3 regions of the Cellvibrio polysaccharolyticus genome follow, and region 2 is predicted to be linked to each of the others. Evidence: predicted binding sites of a transcription regulator. Region 2 holds the regulator's gene; each other region holds the start of a gene.

Region 1 (6,475 bases), 790 kb from region 2:
GCCACAACTGAATGAAGATCCGCCCACCTTTGGCATGCACGGCATCGGTAACCTTACGCCAGCCCGCAATTTGCTCAGGTGTGTATAAACCGGGTGTGTCCTGAAAACCCTGTGCTTGCGCTGACACTTGGGTCGCTTCTGCAATGATCAAACCGGCTGACGCGCGCTGGGCGTAGTAGGTTGCTGCCAACTCGCTGGGCACCAGGCCCGCTGTGGCGCGGCTGCGGGTTAACGGCGCCATCACGATTCGGTTAGCGAGCGTCAGGCCGCCAAGGGTGAAGGGTTGGAACAAAGTCGTGTCTGTCATATCTGCTTCCGCGTGGGTTGATGGATACTTGTTGTTTTTAATGATGATGATCATAATCAAAACTGTCAAGTGGTTTGATTATGATCATCATCAATGTATTATGAAGGCCATGATTTTCAGGGTTGGGGGTGTAGAGCGATGAAAGTTACCAAGGCACAAGTACAGGAAAATCGGGCGCGCATCGTCGAGATGGCCTCGGTTCTGTTTCGTGAGCGCGGGTACGACGGTGTGGGCGTAGCGGAGTTAATGGCGGCGGCCGGTTTGACCCACGGCGGGTTTTACAAGCATTTCAAATCCAAGGCCGACCTGATGGCAGAGGCCGCGGCTGAAGGTTTCTCGCAATCCGCCGCCAATACCGCAGAACTCAATGTCGCCGCGTTTGTGAATCAATATGTATCGCGCCAGCACCGCGATGCACCGGGCGCTGGCTGCACCATGGCCGCCCTGTGTGGCGATGCAGCGCGCCAGCCGGAGTCCATCAAGGCGGTATTTGCCGCGGGAATCCAGCGCCAACTCGCCACTCTGGAGAGTGACGATGCTGCTGTGGGAGAAGATGCAAAACGTGAAGCGCGCGCCATAACGATTGACACTATTGCCCATGCCGTAGGCGCGATCATATTGTCCCGCGCCTGCCCGGATGACTCACCGCTAGCGGATGAGATTCTGGAGGTTTGCCGGGAGCGGATTCTCAGTCAATTTGAGCAAAAACCTTAAGTGATGGATCGGTTGCCGGAATCAACCGGCAGCGGCGGGGCGCAAATAGACCGCGCGCCGTCGATCTCGTCAGGGCGAGCAGCTTATTGAGGAACCGGCAGATTTTGTAGGGGAATCCGGTTTTCGTCTGCGTCGGGTTGTTCGTCGCCGTAGTAAAGCACGCCGATTTTGATGCGTTTGCGGCCCTGGGCTATACGGTGTTTGTTGGTGTCTCGCAACGAATACACACAGCCGCAATATTCCTGCTGATAAAAGTTTTCGCGTTTGCTGATTTCCACCATCCGCACGGCGCCGCCCTGTTTGCGCCAGTTGTAATCCCAGTAGCTTATATTCGGATAATGTGCCGCAGCCCGTTGCCCGCAGTCATTAATTTGCTGCATGTTTTTCCAACGGGAAATGCCCAGTGAACTGCTAATTACATGAAAGCCATTTTCGTGGGCGTAGAGTGCCGTGCGTTCAAAGCGCATATCAAAACACATGGTGCAGCGCACACCCCGTTCGGGTTCCTGTTCCATGCCTTTGGCGCGCTCAAACCAGTTGTCGGTATCGTAGTCGGCATCGATAAAAGGAACATTGTGCTGTTGCGCGAAGCGAATGTTCTCTTCCTTGCGCAGCTCGTATTCGCGAATGGGGTGGATATTGGGGTTATAAAAGAAGATGCTGTATTCAATACCGGAGGCGTGAATGGCTTCCATCACCTCGCCGGAGCAGGGTGCACAGCAGGAATGGAGCAGTAATTTATTGTGGCCGTCTGGCAGTGTCAGTTTGTTGCGAACCAGTGACATAACCCGGGTTTCCGTAGCGCAAAGAAGGCGATACTAGCACCGGCAATGCCCTGCAGATTGAACATAAAATAATTTCATAAAAGTCCGCCCCGTTTTCAGGGGCGGCAAGCAGTTCCATATGGCTGCATGGATGACTGTTCCGGTGCGCCGATCAGTCTTGTAGGTCGGCTTTTGCAGGGCGGGGTGCCAAATGACCGATAGCGGCAGCGCCGGTGTCCGGTTCACTAATGCTCTGCAGTAATTCTTCGGGCTTGCCTTTGCAGGCTTTGGCCAGTTGTTCGCGGCGGCGCGCCAGCAGCAGGCCAATCGCTTCGCTATGCTGTTCGTTAATATCGGGAATTTCAGATTCGATCAGGCTGGTAATAGTAGCCGCCAGTTCAAGATACCGATCATGTTCTTCAGCCTGTTTCTTGTCTTCAAACATACTTCCGTCCCGATCACATTGCCAAATGGCGATGACTGCCATGGTCCAATCCTCGTTAAAGTGCGTTACTGTTTTTATATACAGTATTGGCCTGGCAGGGGAATGTCAATCGGATTGTGCAGTTTTCTGTGTCAGGGGTGTTGATCGGGCATATCAAGGGGTTGGTTACTACCTTTAATAGGTGAGGAGGTTTGCGCCTTGGGGTGCTCCCGCTTGAAACCTGGGGAGGCTCGCACAGATAATGCGCCACGCCAGCTTACTCATGGAACTCTATAGTGTCTTCTACCGCCAATGCTCCTGTTAATCCGCCGCCCCGCAAAGGGCTGATGCGCTCAAGCCTGATAACCGGCTCGATGACCATGTTGTCGCGGGTGCTCGGGCTGGCGCGGGATCAGGTGCTGGCGCACGTGCTGGGCGCCGGCGGTGCGGCAGATGCCTTTTTTCTGGCCTTCAAAATCCCCAATTTTTTCCGTCGGCTGTTTTCCGAGGGAGCATTTTCCCAGGCGTTTGTGCCGGTATTGTCCGAGTATCGTGAAAAGGGCACTCACGCCGCGGTACAAACCCTGGTTAACCGTGTTGCTGCTTGTCTGGGCACGGTGCTGTTGTTGGTGGTTACCTTGGGGGTGGTGGGTGCGCCGGTGGTGGCGACTTTGTTTGCTTCAGGTTTTATGCAGGATGCTGAAAAGTTTTCCCTGCTGGTCGATCTGATTCGAATTACCTTTCCTTATTTATTACTGATTTCGCTAACCGGCTTTGCCGGGGCGGTGCTTAACAGCTATGACCGCTTCGCCATACCGGCCTTTACGCCGGTGCTGCTGAATATCTGCATGATCCTCGCGGCGGTGTTCGCCGCGCCCTGGTTTTCCCATCCGGCTTATGCGCTGGCATGGGGTGTTTTGACCGCCGGCGTGCTGTCTTTTATGTTCCAGTTGCCATTCCTTGCCCGCATTCATTTACTGCCCCGGCCGCAATTGACCTGGCAGGACCCGGGCGTGAAGCGCATTTTGACCCTGATGGTGCCAGCGCTGTTCGGGGTTTCCATCAGCCAGATCAACCTGATGCTGGACTCGGTCATCGCCTCCTGGTTGCCGGACGGCAGCGTCGGCTGGCTGTTCTACTCGGACCGTCTGGTGGAGTTGCCGCTGGGGGTTTTTGCGGTGGCAATTGCTACGGTGATTATGCCAAGCCTGTCGCGGCACCACGCCGCCAGCTCGCCGGAGCACTTCAGCAAAATTCTCGACTGGGCCATTCGCCTGATTCTGTTAATCGCGCTGCCCTCAACGGTAGCATTGGTCATCCTCGCCGAGCCGATTATTTTGACCTTGTTTCAACACGGTGCCTTGACGGTGCATGACGCGATTATGTCGGCGCGCAGTCTGCAAGCTTACGCGCTCGGTTTGCTGGGCTTTATGTTGATCAAAGTCCTGGCGCCCGGCTACTTTGCCCGGCAGGATATGAAAACCCCGGTGCGTATCGGCATCATTTCGATTCTTGCCAATATCGGCTTCAAGATCATTCTGGTGGCGCCCTTGCTGATCTGGTTTGGCCTGGGGCACGTAGGGTTGGCGCTGGCAACGGCGATGGCCGCCTACGTTAACGCCGGTTTGCTGTATCGCGGCTTGCGCCGTTCCTCGGTGTACTTGCCAGCCGCCGGCTGGCCCACATTGTGGTTCCGCTACGGCATGGTGAACCTGGCGATGGCGCTGACGCTGATTGGCTTGCTGGTGCTCTGGAGCGACTGGCAAATCTGGTTATGGTGGCAGCGGATTGGCTATCTGGCGATGACCTGCGCTGCTGGCGGAGCGGTTTACCTGGCAGGTCTGTGGCTGGTGGGCGTGCGCCCGCGGGAGTTCCGCAGCCCGGTGTAAGCGGCGGGGTAGGCTGTCAGTGGAGGCTGCTGTATACTCCTGCGTTCTTTTGTTCTATCGAGGCGGTTTGCTGTAACGTGAATCCGGAATCCACAGAGTTTATTCGCGGCCTGCATAATTTACGCCCTCGGCACCGTGGTTGTGTAGCAACCATCGGCTCGTTTGATGGCGTTCATCTCGGGCATCAGGCGATTCTGCGTCAATTGCGGCAAGCGGCAGACCATTATGAGTTGCCGGCACTGGTTATTCTGTTTGAACCTCAACCGCACGAATTTTTTTCTGGCGAAAAAGCACCGGCCAGGCTGATGCGCTTGCGCGAAAAAGTTATGGCGCTGCGTGAGCAGGGCATTGAGCGGGTGCTGTGCGTACAGTTCAACGAGCGTTTGCGCAGCTTATCGGCACAACAGTTTATTGAAGAAGTACTGGTCGAGCGGCTGGGTATCCGGCACCTGGTTGTGGGTGATGATTTCCGCTTTGGCTGTGATCGTCGCGGTGATTTTACCCTGTTGCAGCAGGCGGGCGAGCAGCTCGACTTTACCGTTAGTGACACCTGTACGCTGTTATTGCATGGCGAACGTGTCAGCAGTACGCGCATTCGCAGCTTGCTTGAAGCGGGTGATTTTGCCGCAGCAGCCGAGCTGTTGGGGCGTCCTTATTCGCTGGGTGGCCGCATCGCTTATGGCCAACAGCTGGGGCGTCAACTGGGCGTGCCCACCGCCAATATTCATCTGCGCCGCTACCGCTCACCGCTGCAAGGTGTGTTTGCGGTGGTAGCCCGCTTTCAGGATGGAAGCCAATACACCGGTGTTGCCAACGTGGGTGTTCGCCCGACTGTCAGTGGCGATAAAAAGCCGCTGCTCGAAGTGCATTTATTTGATTTCTCGCGCTCGGTATATGGCGCGGCTATTGATGTGGAATTTTGTACCCGTTTGCGTAGCGAGAAAAAGTTTGAATCGCTGGATGCATTGCGCGCGCAGCTGCAGCAGGACATTCTCGACGCCCGGCAGTGGTTTGTTAACCATCCTTCTTTACATTGAATCATCAACAAGTTGACCGTGGATCATGACTGATTACAAAGCGACCCTGAATTTGCCCAACACCGCCTTCGCCATGAAGGCCAATCTGGCGCAACGCGAGCCGGAAACCCTGAAACGCTGGCAGGCTGATGGCTTGTACCAACGTATCCGTGACGCACGTCAGGGGCGCGAGCAGTTTATTCTTCACGATGGCCCACCCTACGCCAACGGCGATATTCACATCGGCCATGCGCTCAACAAAATTCTTAAAGACATCATTGTCAAAAGCAAAACCCTGAGCGGTTTTGATGCGCCTTATGTTCCTGGCTGGGACTGTCACGGTCTGCCTATTGAGCACAAGGTAGAAAAAGATATCGGCAAAGCCGGTACCAAAGTGGATTTTAAAACCTTCCGCCAAAAGTGCCGCGAATATGCTGCGAAACAGGTTGCCGGTCAGAAGCGCGACTTTATTCGTCTCGGTGTTCAGGGTGATTGGGACAATCCTTACCTCACCATGGACTTCAAATTTGAAGCCGACATTATTCGCGCGCTTGGCAAAATCACTGAAAACGGTCACCTGCACAAAGGCTTCAAGCCGGTTTACTGGAGCGTGGTCGGTGGTTCTGCATTGGCGGAAGCTGAAGTGGAATACCAGGATAAAACCTCTTTCTCCATTGATGTGAAATTTGCCTTCGTTGATCAAAACGAAGTGGTCAGCCGTATTGGTGAATTAAGCGGTCGCGGCCCCGTGTCACTGGTTATCTGGACCACTACGCCCTGGACGCTGCCGGCGAACCAGGCAGTCAGTGCGCACGCCGATATTGCTTACGTGGTTGTGCAGGTTGGCGAAGAGCGTTTGCTGGTGGCTGAAGACTTGCTGGCCAGTGTCATGGCGCGGGCTAACCAGGCTGATTTCAGCGTGGTCGGGCATATTGGCGGCGCAGCGCTGGAAGGGCTGAAATTGCAGCATCCTTTCTATAATCGCCAGGTGCCGGTCATTCTCGGTAGCCACGTGACGACCGATGCCGGTACCGGTTTTGTACACACCGCACCGGATCACGGCGCAGACGACTTCGTAGTGAGCAATCAGTACGGTATCGAGACGCTGAATTACATCGACGACAACGGCTATTACCGCCCGAATGTAGAAATTTTCGCTGGCGATCACGTCTACAAAGTGGACGAAAAAGTTGTCGCCTTGCTGAGCGAAAAAAATGCCTTGTTGGCGCAAGGTAAAATTACTCACAGTTTCCCGCACTGCTGGCGTACCAAAACGCCGCTGATCTTCCGTGCCACGCCGCAGTGGTTTGTCAGCATGAGCAAAAACAACCTGCGCGATCAGGTGGCCAGTGCGGTTGAAG
Region 2 (6,475 bases):
TGGGTTGGACTCCTTCTATCGCACCTTCCGGTATGGCGATTTATAAAGGCGATGCATTCGCAGCATGGAAAGGTGATTTGCTGGTATCCGCCCTGGCTGCTCGCAATGTGCAACGAGTGCGCCTGGACGGCGACAAAGTGGTAGAGGCAGAAACCTTATTTGAGGAACTCGGAGAACGCATCCGCCACGTGGTGGAAGGCCCGGATGGCAATATTTATTTGTTGATTGATAGTGAGAAAGGAAGGATTGTGAAGGTTACACCTGTCTCAGCATAAACTGAAAGCCTCTGCGCAATCTATCTGAACCTTGTGCCATTATGGCCGTTTGTCATTGTGAAGTTTGTTCCAAAAGCGCATAAATATCCGCAAGCGGAGCCGGTCAATCATCGCAGATGATTGTCGTTCCGTGCGCGCAAAACATGTTTTGCTATGTGCGTACTCCACCCATATAGCTCCCTCGAGTCAACGGCAATTGCTCCTGCATTGCACTAACTTCCGCCATCCATGGCGGGCGTCCCTGACTTGACGGTTTTGGAACAAACTTCCCAACGCCAAACTCGAACGGTGCTCGCTCGATGTTATATCAACGCATGTATGAGGGAAAAGGATACAGCCTGTTAACGAATAATCCGTGCTTCCGGTCGCTGTAGCATTTGAATAAGCGGATTATGCGCAAGCACTTTTTCTTTCCAGATGACACCGACCAGCAAACCAGCCGCCAAGCCACCCAGATGAGCCCAATAGGCTACGGATAAATCTTCGCTCATCAATCCGAAAATATTGATCCCTGCCCAAATAGCAAAATACCAGACAGGTTTCAGTTTTTTCTGCCATACCACAAACATAAAGGTGATACTGGCGTGGCGAAACCAGATTAAATACATACCGAATAAACCGGCAACGGAGCCGCTGGCACCCACCATTAATAATTCGCCACGGGACACCTGCGACGCCAGCAACTCAACCAGCGCCGCGATAACGCCACAGAACAGATAAGCCGCGAGATACTTCCAGGGGCCCAGCGCATCCTCAAGGTTGTCACCAATAATCCAGAGGAAATATAAATTCCCCACCAAATGGATAATTCCGCCATGCAAAAACTGGTAGCTGAGTAACGACCATAAATGTTCGCCGCGCAATAGCGGTTCGGAATCCACCGCAAACCATGTGTACACCCAGTCGGTTGATACCTCATCGAAACCATAGGCAAAAAAGATCAAGGTATTAATAAGCAGCAGCGACCAGGTCATCCAGGGTTTACGGTGCGGCTTGATGTTGTATTCACGGGGCATACGCGTCAAAAACTGAAACAGCCAGCTTTTGGTATTCACTTTAGCGTTGAGCTGCTCAAGGGCATCCTGCAACTTCGGCGCAGCCAGCACCATCGACACTTCGTCACCATCCACCCAGATTCCACTACAGGTCGGGCAGGTATCCAGGGTCACGTGGTAGTCTTTTAATAAATGCACCTGTTTCATCGGCACATGACAACGATGGCATTCATAATGATGACCATCAAGGGTTTCACCGAAACCTTGCTTGATACAATAGGCATCGCTCATGCCATTTTTATTGCGAATCGCTGTCGATAAATCGCCATCATCACACCACAAACCATGACACTGCGGACAGGTTTGCAATTCATGACCATGCAATTCACGCAATTCCATCGAAACATTTCCGCAGTGCGGACAATTCAATACAGCGCTCATTTACAGGGCTACCTTTTTCTTATCCAGAACCGCTTTAATACCGGAAAGATTTTCCTGAAAACGCGGCAATACATTAGCTTCCATGTGCGCAACCACTTCCAGTAACACTTTGCCGCCCTGCTCCGGGTAATGAAAATAACCGTTACGAATTTTTTCGTAAGCGTCATTAACATCACGGTAAAATTTCCGGCTTTCGCCCAGCAACTCGGACGGTGTTTCCAGTGTGGCGGGTGAATAACGCATGGTGTCCCAGACAAATTTATCCAGCGTAAGATTCTGACTACGAGCAGAGCTAATACTCACGCCGGATAATTTTTCAGTATATTCACGAATCAGTTGCAGGTTATCGTTAAGTTCATCGTGCAGTGATTGACGCAGGTAGTAATTATTTTTATCACTCTGGATTTGTTCAAACTCAACGGCTTGTCGCAAACCCTGCTGACCGGCCAGATAAACACCCAGCACCGTGGCCAGCAGCATGAAGCAATGGCCAATCCAGAAACTCAAATTGGATATTTCACCCACTTCCAATAATTTTTTCTTCTGTACCAGAGGAATGGTACGCTCCGCTGAGGATGATTGGGGAGGAACGGCGTCCGACATGTCTGGCTCCATCAAAACAGTAGTTATTCATTGGAAAAACGCGCTATTTTAATCACCTCCATGACGCCTCAAAGCGCTTTGCAGCAGAAATGTGAATGCGTTGGCTTTAATCTGCGCAAAGCAGCTGCATGCTTGACGGATAAGCTACGCCCAATAACTGATAACCCAGGGAACATTGCATGAACCCCGTTAAAACCGTTTTGGTTACCGGTGCCTCCAGTGGCATTGGTCATTACTGCGCAACCCGATTGAAGCAGGAAGGCTACACCGTTATCGCCAGCTGTCGAAAACTGTCAGATGTATCCAGGTTGCAAGCCGAGGGGCTGACCTGCGTGCAAATGGATCTCGCGGATTCTGCCAGTATTCAACGCGCCGTTAAGGAAACCCTGAAAATCACTGGCGGGCAACTTTATGCCTTGTTTAACAACGGCGCCTACGGCCAACCCGGCGCGGTAGAAGATTTGAGCCGTGATGTATTACGGCAACAATTTGAAACCAATGTATTTGGCTGGCATGAGCTGACCAACCTGATACTGCCGGTAATGCACGCCCAGGGTTATGGCCGTGTGGTGCAAAACAGCTCGGTATTGGGCTTCGCCGCCATGCCATTTCGCGGCGCCTACAACGCCAGTAAATTTGCTATTGAGGGGCTGACTGACACACTGCGCCTTGAACTGCACGACTCACCCATCCATATCAGCCTGATTGAACCCGGCCCTATTCTCAGCCGGTTTCGCGCCAATGGCCTTGAGGCACTCCATAGCAATATTGATGTCGGCAGCAGCCGCTTTGCCGATCAATACCGGCAAACACTGGAACGGCTTAATAAAGAAGGCGCCGCATCGCGATTCACACAAGGGCCGGAAGCGGTTTACCTCCGCCTGAAGCATGCGCTGGAAGCAGAAAATCCCAAAGCCCGCTATTACGTCACCTTCCCTACTTATTTGATGGGGTTTTTAAAACGCATTTTGAGCACCCGTATGCTGGATGCGGTGCTACTGAAAGGCAGCCGGTAAACTGGCGAAAAAACAGGCTTGCAGCAATCCCAATACTGTATATAATCACAACCACTGTATAAATAAACAGATTTTGGGAGCACGCCATGTACAATCTGACTGCACGCCAGGAACAGGTTTTACAACTGATCAGAAGTTATGCCGAAGCCACCGGATACCCGCCAACCCGGGCTGAAATTGCGCGCAAACTGGGTTACAAATCGGCCAACGCGGCCGAAGAACATATCAAAGCACTTGCACGTAAAGGCGCCATTGAAATTATTCCGGGCGCCTCTCGCGGTATCCGCCTGCCGGACAACCTCCGCCAGGGCATTCCGCTGGTCGGTCGCGTAGCAGCCGGTAGCCCTATTCTGGCGCAGGAACATATCGAAGATTACTGCAACATTCCTACCGGCTTTTTCTCTCCCAATGCTGATTATCTGCTGCGAGTCAGCGGCATGAGTATGAAAGACATCGGCATTATGGATGGCGATCTGTTGGCGGTGCACCGCACCGATCAGGCGCGCAACGGCCAGGTAGTGGTAGCGCGCATTGGTGATGAAGTCACCGTTAAACGTTACAAGCGCGTAGGTAACCGCTCTATTGTGGAATTGTGGCCGGAAAACCCCGATTTCAATGTCATCGAAGTGGATCTTCGTGATGCCGAATTTGCCATTGAAGGTTTGAGTGTTGGAGTAATTCGCCGTGACTAATGCACTTCGCAATTTGCCTTCACCTGCGTCAGAAACCGGTAGCAACACCGCTACCGGTAGCGTTACCGAACTGGTATTAACCCGCCATGCGCCGGATCAGGCAGCACTGTTGCTGCCCATGATTGCCTGGTTGAGCCACAACAGCGCCGGGCGCTGGATCAGCTGGGTAACCTCCACCAATATCACTCGGCAATTACTGGAAAAATTCGGCGTGAATACACGCAACCTGCGCATTATTCACTGCACAGATGATCAACAAGCCTTATGGATTACCTGGGAAGCACTGGCGAGAGGCAACAGCCATACCGTGATAGCATCGCCGGGAAAATTAAATGACAGGGAATTTGCAGAACTGGAACATGCTGCCAATAGCGGTCAGTGTCAGGGCATTCTGATCCGCGAGAGACAGGAAGATAAAAGCGGGCAATCAATGCAGCATATGAGTGGTTGCGTCATCCATTAAGTCAACGCCAAAGTCGTCGCGTTCGTCCTGATAGCGCTCTGCCAATTCGCTGGCAGCATCCATACCCGCCTCAATCATAGCTTTGGCTACTTCAAAGCGCCCGTCTCCGAGAAATGCCAGGGATTCGGCAGAAAAACGGATTTTCACCAGCGGCTCGCCCTCATCATCAGAGCGTAGTAAAACCACATCACCATCCGGTAGCTCCCGGATTTCATAGAAAGAAGACATAAAAACTCCGCACCACCTTTCGACAAAACCGCAAAGGCGTTAAAAAGGGCCGCGATTATAGCACTTTTGAGCGCACCATTAAACGTCAGGACACAGTGGCGTTTCAGTAGGCGGGTATTGCTGTATCCGATAGCCATCCCGCTGTAGCAAACACACCAGCCCGTCATCACCCAACATATGACCAATTCCGGTGACAACAAAATAACGCTGCGGAGCTGCCAGTTTGTTGGCAATGTAAGCGGCCATTTGTTCGTTGCGGCCGGTAAACACTCGTTCATACAACACTTCACCGACATCAGAACCGTGGAATGCCGTAAAAATATGCTTTTCCAGTTGATCGACATTGCCCTGCTGCCAGGACGTCGCCAGTTTTTCCAGCATCTCGGGAGCTTTTTCGTAATCTTTTAAAGTACTGGCCAACAGCGCAACCTGATGCGTTTCGCTGATATCGCTGAACGTACGAATCTGCTGTTCGAAGGTTTCCAGTTGCAAAATCGGCTTTTGTTCGCGCGCCAAACCAATAAAGTAGCGATCAATCCCCTGGGTGGCAGCAAAGCGGGTTTGTCGTAGCTGACCACTGACCAATTGCATGGAAACCAGCCAGGGGCGGGTATTTTTAAAACGCTCCGCGTCCACCCCCTGGTCGGCGGCTTTGTCAGCCAGTAAATTCCACTGTTTTTTTCCTATCAGGTTTTTAAGCGGTTGTTGATTGGCTTTATTGGCAGGCGGCCAATAGCCGAGCCCCGTCATCAACTGTGCTACATCCGTTTGCTCAAGGGTGTCTACATCCAGCTCGACCACCAGCGCGTCAGCCGCCTCATAGGCCTGCATGACATAATCGGGCAGCGGATAAAAATCCGGCAAACCGTAATGCAATGAACCAAACAAATAAACTTCGCCCGATACGCCAGGCTTTTCAACTTGCCACATCAGCGGCCGAGCCGAACAGATATTGGCCAATAAACAACCGGCAACCAGTAGCAGGCTGCCACGGCGCGATAGCATGGCAGCAACGGAAAAAACAAAGCGTGAAGCACGAAACATGAGGGTTAGCTATTCCGGAGTAGAGGTGCAGAATCAACCGGACGAGCCAGCAGAATGATGGCATCACCCGCTGACGCACGCAGGTGCAAACGGCTCAGGGTGGCGGGAACCAGCGAGGCCGGATTGATGGCGTCGGCAGCATCCAGGTGCTGACTCCAGGCAGCGGATTGTAAAGCAAGTTTTCCCTGAATCAACAATAACAGGGCGTAGCGGCCATCATTTAACCAATCAAAGGTTTGCCCGGCCAACAAGGTAAGGCGCTGCACCACAAAGTCATCAAAAGCCGCAACTTGCTCCAGGGTATATTTCCCCGGCTGCTGCTGCAACACATCGAGCTGAAGACTATCCGGCTGATCCAGTGATACGCCAGGCAGGGCTTTTTCGGTATCCCATGCCGTTTGGGTTAACACTTTTTGCGCAAAGGAGAGAATGTTGCGCTCATAGACGGGCGTTTGAAACTCTACCGTGCGAACCCCGTGCTGCAAGGCATGGGGAACACCGCAGGGAATTTTTACCACATCGCCAACTTTCAGGGGCTGTAACGCGGTAAAGGCGTCCATCTGCTGGCGCAAGCTTTTTTCCTGCTCTTGCAGCCCGGCGGGCAACTCGTCTTGCCAGCGTTTAAGGGTATCGGCGGATACCGGTTGCAGCAGCGCCAGGCCTTCGGCTACACGGCGCTGGTCAAATTGTTCATCTATCGCTACCCGCACCTCACGGT
Region 3 (6,475 bases), 460 kb from region 2:
ACAAAACCATTTTCATGGCGTGCGGTGGGGGCTTTTTTGGATTCTACGGTGTGCCAGCGCCAGGTTTTTGCATCCGCCACAGCCGCTTTGATGGTTTGCGGGCTGGTTACCCCGGCGGTGACGGCCGGCGACAGCAAGGCCAGGCTGGCAGACAATAAAAGAGCGCTTAACAGGCGCTGTCGGAAAACCAATGGGGTATTTGGCATGGTGAGCTTCCTTTTATTTATGAAAATTTTCCTGATTGTACAGCCTTGGTAAAGCTAGGAACTGTGACAGGCTTCATCTGTTTCCGCCTCTGCCAGAAAATCTATATTTGGACAAAAATTAAATATAAGTCTATTATTGTTTTGTGTAACACATCAGGGGGCTTTATGAGTCACGCAGCCATACAAACGACCAATCGCCAGCTGGCCAGCGCAGGGCTGAAAGCGGCGTTCGCCATCCTCAACAAATGGGGCTGTAGCGCGGAACAGGCTATGGCCATACTCCGGCTGCCCAAAGCCACTTACTACAAGTATTTCCGCGATCCGGAATCCGCCCGTTTGAATGAAGACCAGCTGGAACGCTTGAGCTATCTGGTGAACATTCATGCGCATTTGCGGTTGTTGTTTGAAAACCCGGAAAACCAGTATGGTTTTATGAGCATGAAGAACAATAACCCCTTCTTTAATGGCCGCTCTCCGCTGGAGGTTATTGCCACCGGTTCGTTTGCCGCTTTGTATGAAACCCACCAGCGTATTGACGCGCTGCGAGGCGGGCAGTGGTAAAGGTTGCCGAAGCACTGCCTGCTATCGCGCTGGAAACCAAAGAATGTTTCCGCCTGGTGAATACCCGATTCCCGCCGATTGCCCTGTTTGATGACGTCGCCGATGCGGCAGATTTCGAGGCGCTGTTTGCTCTGCAAGCCTTAACCAATCCCCGCCTGCAAAATGAAGTGGGCAACCTGAATAGGGTGGCGCGAGAGGAAATGCCGTTTGGTATTCGCGGTTGTTCTTACGCGGTTGCGCCCTTTACCCATGTTAACCCCGATGGCAGCCGCTTTAGCGCGGGTGATTTTGGCGTGCTCTATCTGGCCGATACCGCAGACACGGCGATTAAAGAAGTCAGGCATCACCAGCAACTTTACTGGACCGCAGTTGAGGGCTTGAAGTATGACCGCATGTTATTCCGGGTTTTACTCTGCGCCTTCAATGCGCCAGCCCTGTACGATGCCACGACCATTGCGCCGGATCAGCCGATCTATAGCGCTACCGACTACAGCGCCAGCCGCATTCTGGGCAGTCAGTTAAGAGAGCAGGGTTATTCCGGCATTCAATACCATTCAGTGCGTAACACCGGCGCAACCTGCTGGGGATTGTTCACGCCGAAAGTCGTCACGGACATCATCCCTTCCGCTCTGGTTGAGTTTGTCTGGCAGGGTGATGCAATGGGCGAGGTGAATTTTTTAACGCAGGTGAAGCTGTAAAAACCGATAGCAGCAATCATCAGAGGCGGGCTTGTTTCCATGGGCTGCGCCGTTAACCCAACTGTGAAAACAAGCTCAGCTGCTCGCCTTGTTTGGTTTTCGCATCATCCAGCCGAACCCCCACACCGATAAGCCGTACCGGTTTGCCGCCGCGAGCAAAGGCTTGTATGCAAAGTTCGCGGTAGCCTTCAAGTGTCATGGGTGCGCCCGCTTGCTCCAGGGTAGTTTGAGTAAAATCGTGAAATTTGAGTTTTATAAAAGGCTTGCTTGCGTGGTATTCGCCTTTCAAACGGATGATGCGGCCATCCAGCTCATCAAGTAGCGCGGGCAGGGCCTCTATACAGGCGTCCAGATTTGGTAGGTCGTGATCGTAGGTGTTTTCTACGCTGACCGATTGCCGTTTGCGCTCTACCTCCACCGGACGATCATCAACGCCACGAGCCAGCGCCCACAAGCGTTCCCCGAAAATGCCCATTTCCCGCACCAGATCGGCTTTGCCCCATGTCTTTAAATCCGCGCAGGTCTCTATGCCCAGATTATTGAGCCGCTGGGCAGTTACCCGGCCAACGCCGTGCAAAATTTTAACCGGCAAGGCGGCCACAAAGGCATCAACCTCATGCGGCAAAATGACTTTGAGGCCGTCCGGCTTGTTCCAGTCACTGGCTATTTTTGCCAGAAATTTGTTGGGCGCCACCCCGGCAGACACGGTAATGCCCTGGCTTTGATGAACACGGCGGCGAATATCCTGAGCGATCAGTGTGGCGCTGCCTTTGCAAGCCGGGCTATCGGAAACATCGAGATAGGCTTCGTCCAGCGACAAGGGCTGAATCAAGGGCGTGTAATCCGCAAAAATCGCCTGAATGGCGGCTGACACCTCGCGATAAACCGCCATGCGAGGCGGCACAATTAACAGCTGAGGACAGAGCTTTTTTGCCTGGGCGGAGGGCATTGCAGAATGGATACCGTAGGCGCGCGATTCATAATTACAGGTGGCCACAACCCCGCGCTTGCCCGCATCACCACCCACTGCAATCGGCCGTCCACGTAATGAGGGGTTGTCGCGCATCTCAACTGCGGCGTAAAAACAGTCGCAATCGATATGAATAATTTTTCGTTGGTGGTTATCCATAGCGCTCACATTGACAGGGTGAACAGGGGTGGCAGGCCAAGCCGAAGTGCTGGATGGATAGACAGGTTATCAGATTGAAGGAAGGCTGTCATGAGTCCTTGCCAAAACCGGCAGCGCCTGGCAATTGATGAGCAAAGCTCATTAAAGCATCCCGATTTTCGTCATTAATAAATAAACGGGATGCTTCTATGCTGGATGCAGACCATACAGAAGCCTCTTAAAACAGGAAATGACGGATGAACAATGAAGCCCAACGCCCTGCATCAATAAAGGAAGACGCGGATACCAATCGCCGGAAATTTTTAATAAACACCGGTATGTTCAGTGCTGCCCTGGCCGCCGCGCCGGCGGCTCTTGCGCTGCCACAGAGTGAAGCTTCCGGGCGCGGTGCCGTGCCGCAGGCAGTAAACAAGCGCAGGTTAGGGGCGCTGGAAGTTTCTGCTATCGGGCTGGGCTGCATGAGTATGACCAGCGAAAGCTATAACCCGCCAAGAGCCAAAGCTGAAATGATCCCGGTCATACGCCAGGCGGTAGAGCGCGGGGTAACTTTTTTTGATACCGCCGAAGTGTACGGCCCGTTTAGTAATGAAGAATATGTCGGTGAAGCGCTGGCGCCGGTAAGAAATCAGGTCGTTATTGCCAGCAAATTTGGTTTTCAATTTGAGCAAAACACCAGCACCGGGCGAAACAGCCGACCGGCACATTTGCGCAAAGCCGTGGAGGGCATGCTCAAGCGTTTGAAAACCGACCGGATTGATCTTCTTTATTTGCATCGCATAGACCCTGAAGTGCCGGTTGAAGAAGTGGCAGAAGTTGCTCGACAATTTATTCAGGAGGGCAAAGCACTCCATTTTGGCCTTTCAGAAACTTCCCCGGATACCTTACGTCGCGCGCACGCCATACAACCGGTGGCAGCACTGCAAAGCGAGTATTCAATATTACAACGAACGCCTGAAAATCAAATTCTGGCAACCTGCGAAGAACTGGGCATCGGATTTGTTCCCTGGGGGCCCGTGTGTCGTGGCTTTTTGGCGGATAAGTTTGATGAATGGTCAAGGTTTTCAGAAGAATCGCGGCTGTCGCAAGTTCCCTATTTCACGGCGGACGCGTTACAAAAAAATATGGCCTTATTAAACCTGGTAAGACATTGGTCTGACCGAAAAGGCGTAACGCCCGCGCAGTTTTCATTGGCGTGGTTGTTGGCTCAAAAACCCTGGATTGTGCCCATTCCCGGCACCACAAAAACCCATCATATGAATGAAAATCTTGGTGCTTTGGAGGTGACATTTTCCAGTGCCGAATTAAAAGAATTTCGCACCGCGTTCTCAGCCATTGAACTGGAAGGTGTGCGCTCGCCAGAGTCTGCGCTGACGGATTTGTAGTTATTTTTCTGCCTCTGTTGCCAGATTACATGTGGGTGCTTACAAGGCCTTTGCAGAACATTTTCCGGAGCAAAGAAAAATTAAGCCAACTACCTCAAAGATTTTGTCGCGCAGAAGCCGGGCATCATGGAGCATGGTTAACGGTTGGCTGCAAATATTGACTCAGTGCTGAGCACATGATCCTGTACCGGTTAGCCGGAATGGTTGTTATAAAAACTCGCAACTTCGCACCAATAACCTATCTATTGAAATTCTATAAAAATGAAAAATTTATTAAAAATTTTCAGCGGCTTATCGTTGGCGCTGTGTCTTATGCCGGTTAGCGCTACAGCAATTTCCACAAGTAATGAGAGGTCAGTTATGGCGGATGAAGATAAAACCTTTTTAAATGAAGAAAGTACGGTTGAAGAAGAGGTCAAGACCGTATTTCGTCGCATCTATGCCGCCATGCTTGAAGCCGATACCGTCGCTCTGGCCGCATTGCTTGACGAAAATTTTACACTGACTCATATGACGGGGCGCCTTCAGCAGAAACACGAGTGGCTCGCCGATATAACAGCGGGGCGCATGATCTATCATGCGGTAACAGAAGTTTCTTCGACGGTTCGTATCGCGGACAATGTGGCGGTGCTCGTGGGGCGAGACGTCGTAAATTCGACAATCTACGGCGGGCGCGGTCAATGGAACCTGCAATTGACCACTGAATTTACCAAGCGCGATGGTCAATGGATGGCAACCCGCATGCTGGCAACCACCTTTCGCTGACTCTGATTTGCCCTCTTGTCGCAGGAGCAAGGGCGTTAATGACGTTAACGCGCTTTTCTGCTTGTATAAATTCCAACCGGTTCACGCCTGCTTCACTGAGATGCTCCCCGCCATAAAATAGAAGCTATAGTTATTGTCCCAACTTTCTCTATTTAAGGATCACTCATGAATAAGTTTGGTTATGTCCTGACGCTTGGCGCTGCCCTGGGGTTGTTGTCGGCCTGTAGCGATAGCGATAACGGAAACAGCGCAAGTAGCGCTGCTGTGGTGTCCTCCGTCGCCACGTCTTCTTCGGTGTCCAGTGTAATACCGCCAGAGGAAACACCGGCCGAGTCATTCACCACGACCGAAGTAACCAAATTCACGGCGCCCTGGGCGATGACCTTTTTGCCGGATGGCCGCTTGCTGGTAACGGAAATGACCGGCAGTTTGCATGTGTACAACCCGGCCAGCGATACAAAGAGCGAAATTAGCGGCGTACCGGAAACTGATCGCGTTAGCCAGGGCGGCCTGGGTGATGTTGTGCTGCATCCGGATTACGCCACCAACTCGATTATTTACATCAGCTACGTAGAAAAAGACGATGACCTGTTGGGGGGCGCAGTAGCGCGCGCGCGTTTGGAGCTGGATGAAAACGGCGCAGGTTCACTGGAAGATCTTGAAGTGATCTGGCGTCAGGTGCCTAAAACCACGGGCGAAGGCCATTTTGGCTATCGCATGATTTTTGACGCTGAAGGCATGCTGTGGATCAGCTCCAGTGAGCGCCAGAAATTCGATCCGGCGCAGGACATGAATAGCAATCTCGGTAAAATTATTCGCCTGAATGACGACGGCAGCGTGCCTACTGATAATCCCTTTGTCGGACAAGGTGAAATTGCATCCCAGGTCTGGTCGTTGGGGCATCGTAATATTCTCGGTATGGCCTTTGCCGCCGATGGTCGTTTATGGGCGCACGAGATGGGGCCAAAAGACGGCGATGAACTCAATTTGATTGAGAAAGGTGTTAACTACGGTTACCCGATTGTGTCCAATGGCAACCACTACGATGACACGCCCATCCCGGATCACAGCACCCGCCCGGAATTCCGCGCGCCGCTGATCACCTGGACGCCGGTGATCTCTCCGGCAGGCTTTATCATTTACGACGGCAACCTCTTCTCGCAATGGAATGGCAGCGGCTTTATTGGTGGCCTGTCTTCCCAGGCGCTGATTCGTGTTGAGCTCGACGGCGAGACGGCGCGCGAAGCGGAGCGTTTTGATATGCAGCGCCGCATCCGCGAAGTGGAGCAGGGGCCGGATGGCGCCATCTGGCTGCTGGAAGACGGCAACCGCGGCGGCAATGGCTGGTTGCTGAAGCTGACCCCGACTTCTTCCAGAGAAGGCCCACTGTAATAATATTCCGTTTAATAAGGCCAACAGGCTTGCGGGTGGTTTCGGACCACCCGCAAGCTTCCCAGTAAAACGCCAGCCATGATGGCGGGTGATGTTGAGATTGTTCTCCCTCACTGATAAAGTGCGCCTGCTTTTTTTGCCCGGCAACCTGTCATTATTATTGCCTGTGTCAACCTTGGCCCAAGGCCGATGTGAATACCCTCCGCCTTATTGTTTATTCCCTGCTGATAGTTCTTTAACGCTGGCGCCCGCCGGTGTTTTGCTATTGCTTTGCTTGTTTCAATGACTATCGCTATTGGCCTGTGTTCGCCGTCGGGCCACCGGTGGCGATGGTTATTGGTT

Evidence for each region. The regulator LexA, encoded in region 2, represses DNA repair genes until DNA is damaged. The targets are predictions, from matches to a motif close to ACTGTNTNTANANACAGT.
Region 1: C4F51_RS04560 (YebG family protein) is a predicted target of LexA. The motif match lies at 2,298-2,315, and genes of this name have one in related genera.
Region 3: dinB (DNA polymerase IV) is a predicted target of LexA. The motif match lies at 2,643-2,660, and genes of this name have one in related genera.

What each region holds. Positions count from the first base shown of each region.
Region 1 covers NZ_PRDL01000001.1:1,069,147-1,075,621, forward strand. The annotation lists gene C4F51_RS04545 (alkene reductase) at 1-307, opposite strand, end outside; gene C4F51_RS04550 (TetR/AcrR family transcriptional regulator) at 446-1,021, shown strand; gene C4F51_RS04555 (epoxyqueuosine reductase QueH) at 1,105-1,806, opposite strand; gene C4F51_RS04560 (YebG family protein) at 1,958-2,272, opposite strand; gene murJ (murein biosynthesis integral membrane protein MurJ) at 2,557-4,098, shown strand; gene ribF (bifunctional riboflavin kinase/FAD synthetase) at 4,176-5,135, shown strand; gene ileS (isoleucine--tRNA ligase) at 5,161-6,475, shown strand, end outside.
Region 2 covers NZ_PRDL01000001.1:1,857,649-1,864,123, reverse strand. The annotation lists gene C4F51_RS18135 (PQQ-dependent sugar dehydrogenase) at 1-275, shown strand, start outside; gene C4F51_RS07980 (rhomboid family intramembrane serine protease) at 617-1,711, opposite strand; gene C4F51_RS07975 (hypothetical protein) at 1,712-2,314, opposite strand; gene C4F51_RS07970 (SDR family oxidoreductase) at 2,494-3,330, shown strand; gene lexA (transcriptional repressor LexA) at 3,417-4,022, shown strand; gene C4F51_RS07960 (cell division inhibitor SulA) at 4,015-4,485, shown strand; gene C4F51_RS07955 (hypothetical protein) at 4,450-4,713, opposite strand; gene C4F51_RS07950 (TraB/GumN family protein) at 4,792-5,757, opposite strand; gene C4F51_RS07945 (cupin domain-containing protein) at 5,763-6,475, opposite strand, start outside.
Region 3 covers NZ_PRDL01000001.1:2,322,594-2,329,068, reverse strand. The annotation lists gene C4F51_RS09935 (Kelch repeat-containing protein) at 1-206, opposite strand, end outside; gene C4F51_RS09930 (MbcA/ParS/Xre antitoxin family protein) at 372-767, shown strand; gene C4F51_RS09925 (RES family NAD+ phosphorylase) at 761-1,465, shown strand; gene dinB (DNA polymerase IV) at 1,518-2,594, opposite strand; gene C4F51_RS09915 (aldo/keto reductase) at 2,831-3,976, shown strand; gene C4F51_RS09910 (nuclear transport factor 2 family protein) at 4,337-4,741, shown strand; gene C4F51_RS09905 (PQQ-dependent sugar dehydrogenase) at 4,907-6,133, shown strand.